Linked DNA regions of Fulvivirga ulvae. The protein of the gene in region 1 interacts with the protein of each later gene in a pairwise test. Links are inferred from orthologs where the notes say so. Each region holds a gene or a part of one and is shown in the gene's direction. Other genes may lie near its edges.

Region 1 (9,435 bases):
CCCCTTCTATTCGCAGTGTAATATTACCACTCTGCCACTGATAGATAACGTCATGGTAGTATGCATCCTCTTCAGGTGTGATCTCAATACCTTCTCTGGTACCCCAGTTAATTTCATTCAGACCACTAAGTGCCTGATGAGGAATGCCTTTTTCAATGAATTTCTCCACTGACTGGATACTTCTTTGAAGTGTTGAAGTATAAACCTTATCAAACGGTATCCCCTGAAAAGACTGGTAAAACCTTTCAGCCTGCTTCTTACCGGTTTCATTTAACGGCGCATCAATCCCGCTACCCTGAACTATTTTTTTCAGGTTATAGTCAGTCTGTCCGTGCCGTATCAAATATATTTTTTTGCTTTTCAATTTTGTCTGTATTTTTGGCCTGCAAAAATAACCTTTTTTACCAATTCGCATGATTAATCCGGAGTTAACCCTTGACGATATCAATAAAATGAACAAGAATACCATGATGGAGCATCTTGGTATTGAGTTTACAGGGATCGGCCCCGACTTTATCATAGCAAAAATGCCCGTAGATAACAGGCACCATCAGCCCTATGGCCTTTTACATGGTGGCGCCAGTGTTACGCTCGCAGAAACGCTTGGGAGCGTAGCAGCACACTGCTCCATTGATACTACAAAATATTTTTGCGTTGGGCTGGAAATTAACGCTAATCATCTGAAAGGGGTCAGATCAGGTTATGTTTATGGAAAAACAACTCCCATACACGTTGGTAAATCTACCCAGGTCTGGGAAATCAGAATAACCAACGAACAGGATGAACTGGTTTGTGTTAGCAGAATAACAATGGCCGTTCTGGAACAAAAAAAATAAGAAATTTGACAATCTCAGAAGAAATCAGAATCCAACCCATAGAGCAAGTCATTAACAATGCCGTGGCTTTTGGAAAACAGGAAGGTGGAGCAGTAGCAGTTTGGAGAATTCCGGGGGAGGACAGCATTCAATTGATCGTTGATTTTTCAACTGAATTACAACATACGCCCGAACCTCTGGATATAAAATCACCAGGATTCGTATTCGCCCCGTTTGATACATCAAGTAATACTTATCTGGTTAAAGCTGACTTGCACATTAACATGGGCACTCACCAGATAACAGCAAGGCCGGATTATAACGTAAGCACTAAAACTGAAAAATTCCTAACCTTCCTGGAAAAGGAAAAAGTACAGACTACCATACCATCAGATATCCGAATAGCCGACACCATTGGTGATAAGCAAAAGTTCACCCAACTGGTAAGCACCTCGGTAAAGGCCATACAGGGCGGGCAATTTCAAAAAGTAGTGCCCTCAAGAAAAAAAGAAATTACTTTCAACCAACCCCTTAATGTTGGCGATAACTTCCTGAGATTGGCCAAAGCTTACCCTTCAGCATTTATTTCGCTTGTATTTGTGCCTCAGGCAGGTGTTTGGATGGGTGCCACACCCGAATTACTGATCAGTGTTAAAGACAATACATTTAAAAGCGTGGCACTGGCTGGCACTCAAAAGTTTGAGGAGGGCACATCACTGTCTAATGTGGCCTGGACTCAGAAAGAAATTGAAGAACAGGCACTGGTAAGCCGGTACATCATTAACTGCTTTAAGAAGATCCGATTGAGGGAATTCGAAGAACTGGGTCCAAAAACGGTAGTTGCAGGAAACCTGCTGCATCTAAAAACTGAGTTTAAGGTTGATATGCTGGCAACAAATTTTCCTGATCTTGGGGAAATCATGCTGAAACTGCTGCACCCTACCTCCGCTATTTGCGGCATGCCCCTCGAACCTGCCAGAGAGTTTCTGATCAAACATGAGCACTATGACAGGCAATACTTTGCCGGATACCTCGGCCCGGCTAATTTAAACAACAGCACACACCTTTATGTAAACCTGAGATGCATGCATATCGAAGAAAACAAGGCCACAGTTTTTGCAGGTGCCGGGGTGACAGAAGACTCTCAGCCCGAAAAAGAATGGATGGAGACAGAAATTAAAATGAACACTTTACTAAACATCATTAAATAATTTGAACCTCCAGCCGATCTACAATATCGCCGAAACCTGCAGCAGATATGGCATCAGTCAGGCCATACTTTCGCCAGGTTCCCGATGCGCCCCCATTACGCTTGCATTTGTAAGGCACCCTAAGATAAATTGCCGTACGATTACAGACGAAAGATCTGCCGCATTCATTGGGATGGGTATAGCACAACAGCTAAAAAAGCCAACAGTACTGGTATGCACATCAGGATCAGCCGCATACAACTACGCGCCGGCCGTGGCAGAAGCTTTTTTCCAGAAGATACCCTTGCTGGTGATTACCGCGGATCGGCCACCTGAATGGATAGACCAGCTTGACGGACAAACGATCAGACAGACGGAACTCTATGGCAGGCATATAAAAAAAAGCTATAACCTCCCCGTAGACCTTGATCATCCCGATGCCCAATGGCATGCCCAGCGCCTGATTTCCGAAGCCATAAATACTGCCGAAGAATTTCCTGCCGGACCTGTGCATATCAATGTACCCCTGAGGGAACCCTTCTACCCAAAAGATAGCTCTGAGATTACGTTTGATGAAGCCATGAAAACCATTTCAGAAACCAGGGCTACTAAAGACCTGAGCAGCCGGGAGTGGGAAACCTTAACTGAAAAATGGAAAAAATTTAATCGTATTCTCATTGCCGGCGGTCAAAATAACATAGACAACCGACTCTCTGCGCCTCTTAGCAAGATCATTAAAGACCAGAAAATTCCGGTAGTCGGAGACATTATTTCAAATCTCCACCCAGTGGAAGACCTGATCAGACACGCCGACCTGTTTTTGGGGCAGGATAAAAACGGCCTTCATGAAAGCCTGCAACCAGAACTTCTGGTAACATTCGGCAACTCTACTATTTCAAAAAATGTGAAGCTGCTATTGAGAAAATATCAGCCCCAGGAGCACTGGCACATCCAGATTGGCGGGTATGTAGCCGACACTTTCAAATCACTCAGCAGAATCATAAGGATCGAGCCTGAGACCTTTTTCAAGAAAGTAGCGGAAATAGAACTCCCTTCGACATTCGACAACCAGAAGCAGGAGAATTACTACCACATCTGGCAAATTGAAGAAAGGAAATCTTCTCGCTTGCTACAAACCTTTTTTCCGCATGAACCTTTTGGAGAGTTTGAATTTATCAGGGAAGTTATGCATAACCTGCCTGATAACTCCAATTTACATCTGGCCAATAGCATGGCCGTCAGATATGCTAATTTTTGCGGACTTGAAAACCCATCGGTAGAAGTATTTGCCAACAGGGGCACCAGTGGCATAGATGGAAGTAACAGTACTACAGTCGGTCATTGTTTTACTTCGGAACGAATTAACACCCTCATTACCGGTGACCTGGCATTCTTCTATGACAGAAATGCCTTCTGGCACAACTATGAAATGAAAAACTTAAGGATCGTTCTGGTAAATAATCATGCCGGAGGGATCTTCAGAATAATCAACGGTCCCGATAAGCTGCCTGAGCTTGAAGAATATTTTGAAACCAGGCAAAAGTTAACCGCTAAATTAACAGCTGAGGAATTTGGTTTTGAATACCTCCACTGTAACAAGAGAAGTAAACTAACCAATTACCTGAAAGAGTTCTTTGAAGATAGTGACAGGCCTAAGATACTCGAACTTGAAACATTGAGTCAAGAGAATACTGCAACTCTTAAAACTTTTAAAAACACATTTAGAGACATTAAATAGATAAAATAAACTTAATACTATGGCAGAAAAGAGAAAATGGGAAACCATTAAATCATTTAACGACATAAAATTCGAGTTCTTTGAAGGTATTGCAAAGATCACCATCAACAGACCAGAAGTTTATAACGCATTTCGCCCCGAAACAAATATGGAAATGCTTGCAGCCATGGACATCTGTCGTGAAAGACAGGATATAAACGTGGTAATTCTTACGGGAGAAGGCGACAAAGCATTTTGCTCGGGCGGTGACCAAAACGTAAAAGGCAGCGGTGGCTATATCGGTGAAGACGGTGTACCCAGGCTCAATGTGCTGGATCTTCACAAACGCATCCGTGAGCTGCCTAAGCCTGTTATTGCTATGGTTAACGGGTATGCCATTGGCGGAGGCCATGTGTTGCATGTGGTTTGCGACTTAACCATTGCATCTGAAAATGCAAGATTTGGACAAACGGGACCGAAAGTAGGTAGCTTTGATGCTGGTTTTGGGTCATCATACCTCGCAAGACACGTTGGCCAGAAAAAAGCAAGAGAGATATGGTTCCTCTGTAAACAATATACTGCCGCTGAAGCTGAGACAATGGGTATGGTGAACAAAGTAGTGCCTTTAGAGAGCCTTGAAGATGAAACCGTAGAATGGTGCAAGATCATGATGCAGAGAAGCCCTATGGCCTTACGCATGATTAAGAGGGGACTTAATGCCGAACTTGACGGACAAAGAGGACTTATGGAATTTGCAGGAGACGCAACACTCATGTTCTACCTGATGGAAGAAGCTCAGGAAGGCAAGAATGCATTCCTCGAAAAGCGAGACCCGGACTTTAAGAAGTTCCCTAAGTTCCCTTGATAAAACTATGTTGCCACTGGAACATTTTTAATACAGGGTAGCCTGTTAATTTTTGTAGCTTCATAGTATGAAAAGAATTTTATTCGCAGTATTTGCTATAGCTCAGTTAACAGGTTGCCACTCCACAAAACAGATGGCGCAGACCTCTTCTGACACCACAAAAGAGGAAAAAAAGGAAATTAAGCCCTACGATAAGATTGTCACGAAAAGTACAATCTCTGACGACGGGCTTTTTTTAATACATCAGAATGATGACAAGGTATACTACGAAATACCTGACACCCTTTTGGGCAGAGATATGCTGCTGGTCAGCAGAATCTCGAAAATAGCACCCAACTTTAGTGGCGGATATATCAATGCTGGCACAAAAACCGGCGAGCAAGTAGTACGATGGCTCAAAAGGAACAACAGTATTCTTTTAAAATCAGTATCTTACAATGCTGTAGCCAGCGACTCGCTTCCTATCTACCAGTCCGTAGAATCAAATAACTACGCCCCTACCCTTCAAAGCTTTAAAATCAAGGCTTTTTCAGCGGATTCAACGTCAGTCGTTATAGAAGTCACCGATCTTTTTACAACTGACATACCCAGCCTTAGTGCGCTTTCTTCGGAAATGCGCAAAAATTACAAAATAAAAAAGCTGGATAGTGAAAGATCATTTATCGAAAGCGTGAAAAGCTTCCCTTTCAATATTGAGATAAAACATGAAATGACCTATGTAGCTGATGAGCCTCCGTCGTATACCGAAACAGGCACAATCAGCATGATCATGAGCCAGTCGATGGTATTGCTACCGAAAACACCTATGACCGGACGGTTGTATGATGAGCGGGTAGGTTGGTTCACGGTCAGTCAGATAGATTATGGGTCAGAAGCGCTCAAAGCCGATTCCAAAAGCTTCATCAGGCGTTGGAGGCTGGAGCCTAAAGATCCGGAGGCCTATTCCCGTGGTGAATTGGTAGAACCTGTAAAGCCGATAGTCTATTACCTGGACCCTGCGACCCCGCTAAAGTGGAGAAAATATTTCAAAATGGGTATCGAAGACTGGCAAAAAGCTTTTGAAACAGCGGGTTTCAAAAATGCCATCATTGCAAAAGACCCGCCTTCACCATTAGAAGACCCAGATTTCAGCCCTGAAGATGTGCGCTATTCCATAGTACGCTACGTAGCGAGTACCACAAGAAACGCCATGGGTCCCAGTGTTTCAGATCCACGTTCAGGTGAAATTATTGAAAGTGATATCATCTGGTACCACAACCATCTGAGATCATACAGAAACAGATATCTGTTAGAAACAGGAGCTGCTAACCCCAAAGCACGGACCCTGGATACTCCGGAAGAAGAAATCGGTGAAATGATGAGAATGGTAATAGCTCATGAGGTAGGGCATGCTCTGGGCTTGCCACACAATATGAAAGCAAGTGCTGCATACCCTACAGATTCGCTGAGATCAGGTGCCTTCACTCAAAAGTATGGTATCGCTGCCACCATCATGGACTATGCCCGGTATAATTATGTAGCCCAGCCTGGCGATAAAGACATCAGATTTATACGTCAGATCGGCCCGTATGATCACTATGCCATAAACTGGGGATACAGAGTAATCCCTGACGCTCACTCTTCCGCTCAGGAAAAGCCTGTTCTAGATCAGTGGATCAAAGAAAAGGATGGTGACCCCAAATACCTGTTTGGAAGTGGCTATGGCGATTTCGATCCCACCTCTCAAACTGAAGGCATAGGTGCTGACCCGGTTAAAGCCAGTAGTTATGGTTTATCTAACTTAAAAATTGTAGCAGCCAACCTCATAGGCTGGACCACAAAAGGAAATGATAATTATGATGAGCTGGAAGAGTTATATGGAGAGTTGACAGGCGTCTGGAGCAGGTATATCGGGCACGTTACAGCTAATATCGGCGGTGTTGTAGAGACCCTCAAAACACATGATCAAGCTGGTGTTGTTTATCAGAGTGTACCTAAAAAAGACCAGGAAAGGGCCATGAACTTTTTACTTAATGAAGCTTTCAAAACTCCCGAATGGCTGATCAAAGCGGACATATTAAGAAGAATAGAACATGCCGGTGCTATTGAAAGAATCCGGAACCTTCAGGTAAAACATCTGAATGACCTGCTAAGCTTTGAAACCATTCAAAGACTTATTGAGGCGGAAGCTTTTCTTGGAGCCGACACCTATACAGCCATAAACATGATGGACGATCTTCAGAACGGATTATGGGTTGAGCTGAAGAGTAACCGACCTATTGATGTTTATAGAAGAACACTTCAGAAAGCTTATGTCGAACGACTCGAATATTTAATGACGGCAGAACAACAGCCCCTGCCTGAACGTTGGAGAAGGTATATGGAACGCATTGATGTCAATGTAGACCAGTCAGACATCAGGTCCCTGGCCCGGGCAAAGCTGGCAGAGCTGAAAAGCAGGATCAGGAGATCGGGAATTACAGATAAAATGACAACTTATCATCTGGATGATGTGGAAGCGCGTATTGACCTGATATTGAACCCTAAACAATAAGCCTATGTTTGAAAAAAGAGAAATTTACAGGGCCATAGGTGAGCTTGCTTACGTTATAGCTAAAGCTGGTGACAGCCTTCGTCTTGAAGAAAAGAAGGCTTTTATGGCCATTGTTGAAGAAGAGCTTAGATTTGATGCCTGGGCAGCAGAAAGTCGTTTTGAAATACTTGATGAAAAGGTACATCCAAGCCTGGAACACGCTTATAATGAAGCATTACATGAATTCCGGCTCCATAAAGATCAACTGACACCCGAACTCAAAGAAAAAACGATCAAAGTAGTAAAAAAAGTAGCTGAAGCCTGCAAAAAATCAGAAGTCAAAGATTTCATCTTTGACAGGCTGGAGCATGACTTAAAAGCACTTTAGCAAATGGATCCAGCATTTCAAATCAACGGCAAGACCGTAGCTTGGGAAAAACTTGATCAGTTTGACCCTTCAAACCCTTTTGAAAAAACTACCATTGACTTTGTCCGGCAATGGCTTTCCGGCACAAGCACCTTTAATATCCACACATCAGGATCCACAGGTACCCCAAAAGCCATAAGCATCACCAGGAAACAAATGGAAACAAGTGCTCGGTTTACCATTAATGCGCTACAGCTACAACCTTTCCAAACCGCGCTGGTCTGCCTTGACACCGGTTACATAGCTGGCAAAATGATGCTGGTGCGTGCTTTGATCAATCGCATGAATATCATGGCTGTAAACCCTTCGTCGAATCCCCTGGAAAACATTAGCTATTCACCAGACTTTGCGGCAGTGGTACCACTCCAGCTGGAAGAAATGCTTAAATATGAGCAAGTAACTAATCATCTCAATAAAATGAGTGCCATAATAGTTGGAGGTGCCCCTATAAGCACCATGCTGGAAAGAAAACTTCAACAAATAACTGCCCCTGTTTATGCCACCTATGGTATGACAGAAACTGTCTCGCACATTGCATTGAAAAGGCTTAACGGACCTGAAAAGTCAGCAACATATACAACATTTGAAGAAGTGAAGCTGGGCCTTGATCCGAGAGGCTGCCTTACCATACAGTCTGCACTGACCAACCATGAAGTACTTATAACAAATGACCTGGTAAACCTGGCAGATAACCATCATTTTGAGTGGTTAGGACGGGCCGATAACACTATTAACAGCGGAGGTGTAAAAATTCAAAGTGAAAAGGTTGAAAAAGTGGTTAGTCAAATATTGGATGAACTGGAGCTCCCAAACAGGTTCTTTGTGGCAGGGTTACCGGATGAAAAACTTGGCCAGAAGGTATGCCTGATCATTGAGGCTGAAAGTGTTCAAAGCGATCTAAAAAATATAGCTGTTAGGTTGCAGGAGAAATTAGACAAATATGAGACACCAAAAAGCATCCTGAGTATTCCACATTTTTCAGAGACGCCCACGGGGAAAATCAACAGAAAGAAAACCTTAAAAAATCTTACCATCACCAATAAAACACAGGTAATTTAATTTGATGCCTTGCCAACCTCAATTATTATTAATTCTTCTTTCTCTATAAATAAAAAGCGCTCCATTTCATAATTGAAATGGAACGCTTTTACAATGATTACTTTAAACTATTGGTTACTAGAATTTGTAAGACAACCCTACCTCTAAGCCAGATAATGAACTACCGGAAACTTCTGCATTGGCAGCCCAATTTGGATGAAAATACCACCTGGCACCTGCCTGAACTCCGATGAATGCTTTTGATTCTTCCAGATCAAAATCATCATTACCACTGTAGTTATCACTCCAGATAGTATAACCAACAGATAAACCACCGTAAAGATCCAACTCTCCAGGTAAACCATCTATGTGGTTTCCAAAATGGTAGTCACCTCTAAAGCTTATATTAGTAACAGAGTAACGAACTTTATAACTATTTCCGATAAAACGGTAGCGATCGCTATAGCTTCGGTAACTTATTCTTGGCCCGATTGTGATTTTGTCAGTAATTCCGAAATCCATACCAAAATAAACAGGAACTCCATACGCTGAGGCCCCTAAGCCAAAATTAATCTGTTTCATCCCAGGATCTGGTCCAAATCCCTGAGCTTTCACTATAAAGCTAGCGCCAGACAATAAGGCAAGCAATAAACATTTCTTTAATATGCTGTCCATGAATTTAATTGATTTTAGTTGTTGTCAAATTTCAATTTTTTTGTCCATTAATTCAAACTTATTCAATCAAAGAAACGAGCAGTAACACTAATTTGTTTAAAGTCAGCACCTTGATTAAAATAAAGCGGGTCTTTAACAGACGAATTGCATAACAGGAAGGACAGTATAAACAGGAAAAGGTTACCGTTTATTTCTT
Region 2 (9,390 bases), 4.2 Mb from region 1 along the record:
AGACATCACAAAGCCCGCATTGGAAAACGTGATGAATGATGAAATTCAGCTTATTCCACCGAAATTTAAGAATACCTACAGCCACTGGATGGAGAACGTTCGTGACTGGTGTATTTCGCGCCAGCTCTGGTGGGGCCACCAAATCCCGGCTTATTACCTGCCTAATGGCAAATATGTAGTAGGCGTAAGCAAAGAGAAGGCATTGGAGAAGGCCAAAGAACTTGACCCGAATATAACCATAGAACAGCTTACTCAGGATGAAGATGTACTGGACACCTGGTTTTCTTCATGGCTATGGCCCATTTCGGTATTTGATGGGTTCAAAAATCCGGATAATCCGGACATTAACTACTATTACCCTACCAATGACCTGGTGACAGCCCCTGAAATATTGTTCTTCTGGGTTGCCCGAATGATCATAGCCGGGTATGAGTATAAAGGTGAGAAGCCTTTCAAAAATGTTTATCTTACCGGTATAGTAAGAGACAAGCAGGGCAGAAAAATGTCCAAATCGTTAGGTAACTCACCAGACCCGATTGATCTTATTAAAGAGTATGGTGCTGATGGCGTTAGAACTGGTATGCTGTTTAGTTCTCCTGCCGGTAACGACCTACCGTTTGACGTGAAGCTTTGCGAGCAGGGCAGAAACTTTGCCAACAAGATCTGGAATGCATTCAGGCTGGTAAAGAGCTGGGAAGTAGATGAAAACCTTGGTGGCGTCCAAAATGAGGCTCCTATTGCCTGGTTCCAGGCCCGTTTCGACCAGACTTTAATGGAAGTTGAAGACCACTTCTCAAAATTCAGGATCTCTGATGCCCTGATGTCAATTTATAAGTTGATCTGGAACGACTTCTGTTCATGGTACCTGGAAATGATAAAGCCGGAATATCAAAAGCCGATAGACCCTAAAACGCTGGAAAGCACGATTAACTTCTTTGAGAAACTGATGAAGATGCTTCATCCGTTCATGCCATTCATATCAGAAGAGCTATGGCACGAGCTAAAGGAAAGGGATAGCAAAGACTGCATTATCGTAGCCGAATGGCCAAAAGCCGGCAAGTACGATGAAAAAATACTGGCTTCGGCCGAGCAGGCTTTTGAGATCATCACAAACATCAGAAATATCAGAAACTCAAAGCAGATCTCTCCAAAGGACTTACTTACACTTAAAATAAAGTCTGAGAACTTCGAGCAGTTCAGCACCTTTACCCCGGTAATACTCAAACTGGCCAACCTTGAGGCTATAGAGTCTACTGACCAAAAAGAAGACAATGCAGCCAGCTTCGTTTTAAAAGGTGATGAATTTTTCATTCCCCTGGCAGGTAGCATTGACCTGGACAAGGAGCGAGAAGAACTGCAAAAGGAGCTGGAATACACCCGTGGCTTCCTTACTTCTGTCGACAAGAAGCTTAGGAATGAGCGCTTTGTAAACAACGCTCCTCCCCAGGTAGTGGAGATGGAAAAGAAGAAAAAAGCCGATGCCGAAGCTAAGCTGAAGGTATTGGAAGAGAGTTTAGCGAAGATGTAGAAAGTGAAAGCCCGTGAAATGAAAAACGGGCTTTTTTTTTTGTTGGATCAATGGTTTGAAGGAATTTATAGATCTCTTTTCATAGTATTTCCAGTTTCTCTTTTTGCTCCTTCCAAATATTTAACCATAAGCCTTGCAGCATTATCAGAAGCGCGGCCTATGTCAAGTTGTTGCTTCATTAGCCGATACTCTTCAATGATGCCACTCCTATAGTTCTTGTTATTTATAATCTTCGTCAACTCAGCTGAGAGATTCTTAAGATTAAGATCATCCTGAATGAGTTCTTTAATTACTTCCTTATTGGCTATTAGGTTCACAAGGGATATATAAGGCACCTTAATTAACCATTTTGCTATTTTATAAGAAATACCACTGGTCTTATAAACAACTACCTGAGGCACCTCCCACATGGCCGTTTCCAGTGTAGCAGTTCCCGAAGTTACTATTGCAGCCTTAGCATGCGCCAACAGATCGTAAGTATATCCAAAAACCAGTTCAACATTACGATTACTCTTAATTGACTCATAAAGCTCTCCCGGAAGGTTATCTACCGCTGCAACGGCAAATTTTTGGTCAGGAAATTGCCTTATCGTTTGATTTATGACGGGAAAAACATTAAGTAGTTCCTGTTGACGACTACCCGGCAAAATAGCTACGTAATCTCCCTCAAGCCTGGTACGTTTTATATCTGGCCGATAATCATTAACCGCATCAAGTACGGGATTACCTACATAATCAACTTTCCAATCATATTTCCTATAAAACTCCTCTTCAAAGGGCATTATAACAAACATGTGATCCACTCTTCTTTTGATCTTCAAAGCTCGTTTTTGATTCCATGCCCAAACCTTAGGAGAAATATAGTAGTATACCGCAATTCCCTTTTCCTTTGCGTACTTTGCTATTTTCAGATTAAACCCTGCATAATCTATTAGAATGATGACATCCGGCTTGAACTGATCAATTTCTTCTTTGCAGCGCTTTAGCAGTCCTTTTATAGTTTTGAGGTTCTTCACCACCTCTAAAAAACCCATGAAGGCCAGCTCACGATAATGCACCAGTATCTCGGCTCCTGCTGCTGTCATATAATCCCCACCGAATCCCCTGACAGAAGCTTCAGTATCATATGCTTTAAGGGCCTTAATTAGATTTCCTGCGTGCAAATCGCCCGACCGCTCACCTGCAATTACAAAGTATTTCATCAGCCCAGTTTAACCATAGTATTCAACATAGTTTCTGGGTGTTTCATAAAGCTTTATGCAATGCATTTGAGCCGATGAAGTGATCTTAGGAAGCTTTTCACTTAGTATCCTCCAAAACTCTATGACAAGGTTTTCAGTGCTGGCCATTTTTCCCTGCATAAAATCAACGTCAAGGTTGAGGTTTTTATGGTCAACCTTATCTACTATCTCTTTACGAATCAATATACTTAGCTTTTTAAGATCGACAACAAATCCTGTATCTGGGTCGGGATCACCTTTTACAGTGACAATCATTTCAAAGTTATGTCCGTGCCAGTTTGCATTCGCACATGGGCCAAACACCTCAATATTCTTCTCCTCAGACCAGTTGGGGTTATACAGCTTGTGTGCTGCATTAAAATGTTCCTGTCTACTTAAAAAAACCATTTTCAGCTCATTAAAATCTTTTGCAAATATACGAAAGAGAACAGATTTTGAGGGTACTACTTCGTTTTAAAGAAATCATTGGGTTAATTTGCTCAAAATTCACATATATGATAGTAGTAACCGGAGCCGTCGGGTTTATAGGAAGCCAGCTTATTGAAAAACTAAATTCTGAAAATTTCAACAATGTTATTGCTGTTGACAAGTTTGACAACCCGATTAAAAACAAGAATATCGAGGGCCTAAAAATACTTGAGAAAGTAGATCGGGATGTATTCCTCCAGTGGCTTGAAGTTAATTACGAAGAAGTAGAGTTTATTTTTCACATTGGGGCCAAAACAGATACTACCTTATTTGATGAAGAACTTCTAAACAGGCTAAACACTCAATACACAAAGGACCTCTGGTTAAGGTGCGTAAAATACCAAATCCCAATTGTTTATGCCTCCTCTGCCGCTACCTATGGCTTAGGCGAGCATGGCTATAATGACGATGAAAAACATATCCCAAGCCTCAAACCTCTTAATCCTTACGGTCAATCGAAGCAAGATTTTGATACATGGGCTCTGAAACAGTCAGAAAAACCATTTTACTGGGCAGGGTTAAAGTTCTTCAATGTGTATGGTCCAAATGAATACCATAAAGGACGAATGGCGTCTGTTGTTTGGCATGCTTATAACCAAATAAAGGATACAGGTGCAATGAAGTTATTCCGTTCTCACAATGCTCAATACAAAGATGGAGAGCAGATGCGTGACTTTGTATATGTGAAGGATGTTGTTGATGTGTGCTACTGGCTTATGCATCACAGAAAAGATTCAGGCATTTATAACCTGGGAAGCGGTAAAGCCAGAACGTTTCTTGACTTGACAAAGGCTGTATTCAAAGCCATGGGTAAAGAGGAAAACATCAGCTTCATTGATACCCCAGAAGATATAAGGGACAAATACCAGTATTTTACTGAAGCCAATATGGATAAGTTGAGAGGGATTGGATATTCAAAGAAATTTCATGATTTGGAAGAGGGGGTTGAGGAGTATATATGTACACAATCTCAATAGTTATTATCTCTGTCCTGAGCATCGTTTTTCTGCCGTATATGACGATTGGCTCGAATTTGCGTTTTATTGAACCTCAATTTTTACTTAGGTGTTACTTCGCCATCTGCTTTTGCTTTACGCTCTGCCTTTCTAATATGGAGCTGCTCTAAGCGCCTGGTTTCTTTCTTTGTTAGCTCTCCGGAAGCTTTATCCTCCGCTATTCTCACATGTTGAACAGACTGTCTGGCATCAACCTTTTCCGGTATTGGTTTGAGCCATACATGCCAAAGTGAAACATAAAAAGTATAGCTGAGAAGAAAATCATCTTTTTCATAAAAGTAGCATTTAAAATTTTCAATACTTTGACGTCAGAAAACTTAGGTTTAACTGCTAAAAATTATGAAGTGATTTTTTCAGAAGTAACTGTAACTTTCAAAGGAAATTTAATTACAAACTCACTTCCCTTGTCCATTTCCGTCTCCAATTCTATCTCTGCCTCTAACCTACCTACCAAAGTTTTTACGATGGCAAGCCCAAGCCCATTAGAGCTCTCTCCGGCGGTTGGTTGGGCACTAAGTTTTGTAAATTTTTTGTAAATATTTTGTATATCCTCTTCCGTAAATCCCTGTCCAAAATCCTTTACGGAAATAAATGTATAACTCTCTGTTCTGCCTACTTTCAGAATAACCGGATTACCCGGGTCTGAGAATTTTATAGCATTGGATATTAGGTTATCAAGAATTCTCGACAAATAAACCTTATCCGAATTAATGAATATATGGGACTCACCTCCCTCAAGCCGCAACTCAATTTGCTTTGATTTGGCATCTGCATAAAAGCCCTTTACTTTATCTAGCAGTAAGCTGTAGATGTCAACCTTTGATATCTCCGGTTTACGCTTGTCATACTCAAAAGCATTCACATCAAGTAAATCACGGATCAGGTCAATACCGCTCTGCGAAATACTCTTTAACAGGGATACATAGTTTCGCTGTTCTTCGGCAAGGCCAGAGAGCAGCAAAAGCTCCCCAATACCTTTAATTCTGTTAAAAGGGGACTTAAGATCATGAGCAACAATATTCATTAAAGTATCCTTTTCATTATTGAGCTCCGCCAAATCCACATTATGCTTGTGCAAAACTTTATTTTGAGCGTTGATCATATCATTTTGCTCACTGATCTCTTCCTGCTGTTTAGCGATGTAAGCATTTTTCTGTTGTAGTTTTTCATTTGCTTTCCGCCTCCTCCTGCTCGTAAACCAGAGATTAACAACTAATATCAATACGGCTCCTACGATTATGGCAAGAGCCGTATTATAAGTTCGTTGTCTGTCTATTACTGCCTGATCACGAGCCTGGTTAGCCAGCAGCAACTCATTTTCCTTATCCTTTTTCTCAATCTCAAGCCTTGCTTCGGAACGTTCAATGGCGCGGGCCATCTCTGCATTATTCAGTGCCTGCCTTACCTCTGCAAAGCGTTGAAAATTTTCATATGCACAATTAATATTACCCTTTACCTCGCAAATCTCTGCAAGGTAAAAGTAGGCGTCCTCCTGAAGCATCAGTTCTCTGGAGCGCGAGGCCGTATTCAACACCTTGTTGAAATAATACCTGGCTTTATCAAAATCCTTTTCCACAAAATATATCTTACCCAATTGGGTATCTATTCTGCTAAGCAGATTAAGATTACCTGTATTACCAGCCATATTCGAAGCTTTCTGAGCAAAAATCAATGCTTCTGGAAATTTATCCTGAATATAATATAAGTTAGATATGCCTATATTGATATTTGCAATGTTGATGACATCATCTATAGACTCTGCTTTTACTTTTGCCTGAAGGTAATAATCAAAAACCTTTTCATAGTTCCTGTTGTGCTCCTGAATTTGGGCCATCTCCAGCAGCATAGAAACCTGCCCCGGAATATTATCAGTAGCCAGTCTGATATCAAGGGCCCGCTGAGACATTTCCAGAGCCTTTTTATAATTATTCTGTGTCTGGTAAAGCTCTGACAAACTTTTATAACAGTAACTCAGCCCTTCTTTGTCGTTAAGTTTTTCAAAAATTTCGAGCGCGGTGAAATAATAGTCGTAGGATTTAACAAAGTCTCCCTGCGCGGCAAATAAGCGCCCCAGGCTATTGAGTGAATGTGCATATTGAGATGAATCATTGTGCTTGATGGCTGCCTCCATAGCCATATTGTAGTAATCAAAAGATTTTACCTGATCTCCCTTATAATGATATGCCACACCCATATAATTAAGAGATTGGGCTATTCTTCCCTCAATTTTTAAAGTCCTGGTTAAATCAATGGCCTTGCCGCTAAAGTAAAGAGTACTATCGGGATGAGATTTTCTATACTCCCAGGCAAGAGCATTATAAATGTCAATTTGATCAACACCCTTAACTTTTTTCAATACAGAATAAAGGCTATCTATTTGCGAAATATTCTGACCAATCACGCCGGGAATGGTTGACAAAGAAAGGGCGATAATAATGATAAGTCTCTTCATCTAACAAAAAACCAACTCTACACAATGTTTAGCACTATATTAAATATAAAAAAGGTTATGCTCAGTTCTCAATATTTATTCAACTAAATACCCTAAAAACCTAAAGTCATTAGATTTTATTCATTTTTTATTAAAAATATTACAATACAAATACTCTAAAGAGCTAAAAGAGAATATGAGTCAAACTCTATTTGCCTATGTTTCAATCATCACCAATAACTTCCTTTTATTGTCAAAATACCAGTAAAAACACATTTAAAGGACAAATACGATAACCACAATCTGTTATAAATAAGCACCATAGATTTCTAAAAAATATGGAACGAAAGTTCTGCCATGTAAGTTATTTCCTAAACATTGCAAAAAATTAAGCTAAGAATATTTAAAGTGCAAATTTATAAATCGACTAGTTGAATGAAAGTTAAGATTTAGAATATGAATTTTTAATATAAAATTATTTATATTTACTAACCCTTGTGACAGGTAAACTTATTCAGCCAAAATAACCAAAACTTACCTAAACATTGGCATAATCAATCTGTTATAAATAAACCAACTACGATTATGCAGCTATTTATTAAACTAACCATCTGTTTTACACTGGCATATTCTTCATCCTTTGCCTTAAATATGGATGTTGAATCTGCCGATACGGTAGAATATCTCATTTTTACCCCTCCCGGCTATAACGGTTCTGAGGCATATCCACTGCTAGTTTATCTTCATGGTGCCCAGGCAATCGGGCCAGATATATCATGCTCCGTGGGCAAGGGGCTCCCGGGGGCTATAAAGAATAACAATTTTTTCAATAACATTCCCATGATTATAGTTGCACCGCATGTTAAAAAGGCAGGAGGATGCAGTAATTTGGCAAATAATGATTATGAATGGAATACTGATATGGTCAATAATGTCATTGATCATATCATAAGCAATTATAATATAGACGAAAGTCGAATATTCGGCAGTGGTATCAGCCTTGGAGCCAAAGGTCTTTGGGATTACGTACTGGCACACCCTGATAGAATGGCCGGTATTGTCCCATTCAGTGGCAATGCTCCGATTGAAAATATTTGCACACTTGACGAAGTGGCTGTGTGGGCTTTCCATGGCGAAGTAGATGGCACTATTCCGCCTACAGGAGGAACCGATCGCAAAGGTTCTCAAACCTTAGTTGATGAGTTGAACAGTTGTGATGATGAACCATATATCCCCGCATACATTACTTTGTTAACATCAAAAGGTCATAATGGATGGGATCAGGTTTATGACCTCAGCAGCGGATATAATATTTATGAATGGTTATTAGGTCTAAAAAGGAATATATCAACCGATTATACTCCCTTAGTGAATCTGGGACCGGATAAATCCTTCGTAAACCCACCTCATTCTTTCAGCATCAAAAGCTTTACCTATGACCCAAACGGAACAATTGTTAATTATGATTGGGATGTTGATGGCCCTGCCCAAACCACACTCAGCGGGCAGCCTAACTTAACGGTTAACCTCAGTACTCCTGGCAATTATATCGTTACCCTGACAGTTACTGATAATGAAGGTAACATGAATAGTGACCAGATGGAAGTAAATGTCTTGAGTAGTTCAGGCTCAACTCCTCAAATCACCGGATTAAGGTTGTATCATGGCGATACCGACTTAGGGCCAATAACCAATAACCAGGTAGTAAACCTAGATAGCTATGATGCCACGCTGCTGGACATAATAGCAACAACCAATAACCTAAACTCAAGAGCAAGCGTCCGCTTCAGCCTCAATAATAATCATAATTTCACCTCGCTGAATGACAACAATATAAATACTAACTATTCTATAGGTAATAACAATCACAAGTCGTACGTACCCACTCCAGGTCAACACACAATAACTGCTACTGCATATGGAGATCGGAATGAACTGGATCAGGGTATCTCTTACGAAGTAACTTTAACCTACTCCAACGGCCCTCTACCCATAAACCTTCTGGATTTTTCAGCTTCTATAGCTAACGACAAAGTGATTCTAAGTTGGATTACATCTGAAGAGGTTAATAATAGCCACTTTGAAATTTATCAGGGAATCGGACATGCAAAATCAATGCACAAGATAGCAGAGGTACCCCCGGTAAAAGATCAGCAGGAGATCAACTATTATACATACTCCGTTGAAGGCGCACCTTGCGGAAAACTCTATTATCAGCTTCGAAGTATTGACTTTGACGGAAAACAGGATTTATCCAAAATCATTAACTTAAACCGCGTGAATAATGATTGTAACAGCAAAATATATCCCAACCCGGTTGTAAACAATTCATTTATCTATGAGAACAGAATCGGCGAATCCAATATGGACCTGGTGCTGATAAATAGTTCAGGACTGGCTGTCAGGAAGTATTCTGTATCCAAAGCTGATAGACACAGAACTGTTCTTGACACCAACGGTATTCCTCCGGGTATTTATTACCTTCAATCAAATACTAACGGCTTGCTCCAAACACAAAAATTAATCATCGCCCCGAAATAGAATCATAAACAACTAAAAATCAGTAAGTTAATATTAAAAATAAGAATTGGCACTATCCTTGATATTCCACTTACATAACCAAATTTTTAAGTGCCATGAAAAAGATATTACTAATTTTAACATTAATTGTTGTGGTTTCATTGAAGGGCGAGGCACAACATTTTA

What was found.
Region 2: the proteins of menB (region 1) and rfaD interact in binary tests that used the Escherichia coli proteins (3 or more experiments, as listed by UniProt). The link is inferred for Fulvivirga ulvae from one-to-one orthologs.

The regions. Positions count from the first base shown.
Region 1 is NZ_CP089981.1:4,623,152-4,632,586, reverse strand. The notes cover bases 2,850-5,674. They hold menB (1,4-dihydroxy-2-naphthoyl-CoA synthase), read left to right. Parts: upstream 2,850-3,762; coding sequence 3,763-4,587; downstream 4,588-5,674. Other genes in these bases: LVD17_RS19690 (zinc-dependent metalloprotease), read left to right, coding at 4,655-5,674; menD (2-succinyl-5-enolpyruvyl-6-hydroxy-3-cyclohexene-1-carboxylic-acid synthase), read left to right, coding at 2,850-3,743. In the rest of the region: LVD17_RS19710 (hotdog fold thioesterase), read left to right, coding at 414-836; LVD17_RS19705 (isochorismate synthase), read left to right, coding at 842-2,026; more of menD, read left to right, coding at 2,028-2,849; more of LVD17_RS19690, read left to right, coding at 5,675-7,120; LVD17_RS19685 (hypothetical protein), read left to right, coding at 7,125-7,487; LVD17_RS19680 (AMP-binding protein), read left to right, coding at 7,491-8,585; LVD17_RS19675 (outer membrane beta-barrel protein), read right to left, coding at 8,703-9,239; LVD17_RS19670 (XRE family transcriptional regulator), read right to left, coding at 9,427-9,435. UniProt on the Escherichia coli protein: Converts o-succinylbenzoyl-CoA (OSB-CoA) to 1,4-dihydroxy-2-naphthoyl-CoA (DHNA-CoA).
Region 2 is NZ_CP089981.1:425,628-435,017, forward strand. Bases 2,459-5,238 are described here. They hold rfaD (ADP-glyceromanno-heptose 6-epimerase), read left to right. Parts: upstream 2,459-3,263; coding sequence 3,264-4,214; downstream 4,215-5,238. Other genes in these bases: lpxB (lipid-A-disaccharide synthase), read right to left, coding at 2,459-2,730; LVD17_RS01865 (6-pyruvoyl trahydropterin synthase family protein), read right to left, coding at 2,740-3,156; LVD17_RS28445 (hypothetical protein), read right to left, coding at 4,295-4,420; LVD17_RS01875 (ATP-binding protein), read right to left, coding at 4,591-5,238. In the rest of the region: LVD17_RS01855 (valine--tRNA ligase), read left to right, coding at 1-1,528; more of lpxB, read right to left, coding at 1,594-2,458; more of LVD17_RS01875, read right to left, coding at 5,239-6,705; LVD17_RS01880 (PKD domain-containing protein), read left to right, coding at 7,270-9,225; LVD17_RS01885 (hypothetical protein), read left to right, coding at 9,321-9,390. UniProt on the Escherichia coli protein: Catalyzes the interconversion between ADP-D-glycero-beta-D-manno-heptose and ADP-L-glycero-beta-D-manno-heptose via an epimerization at carbon 6 of the heptose.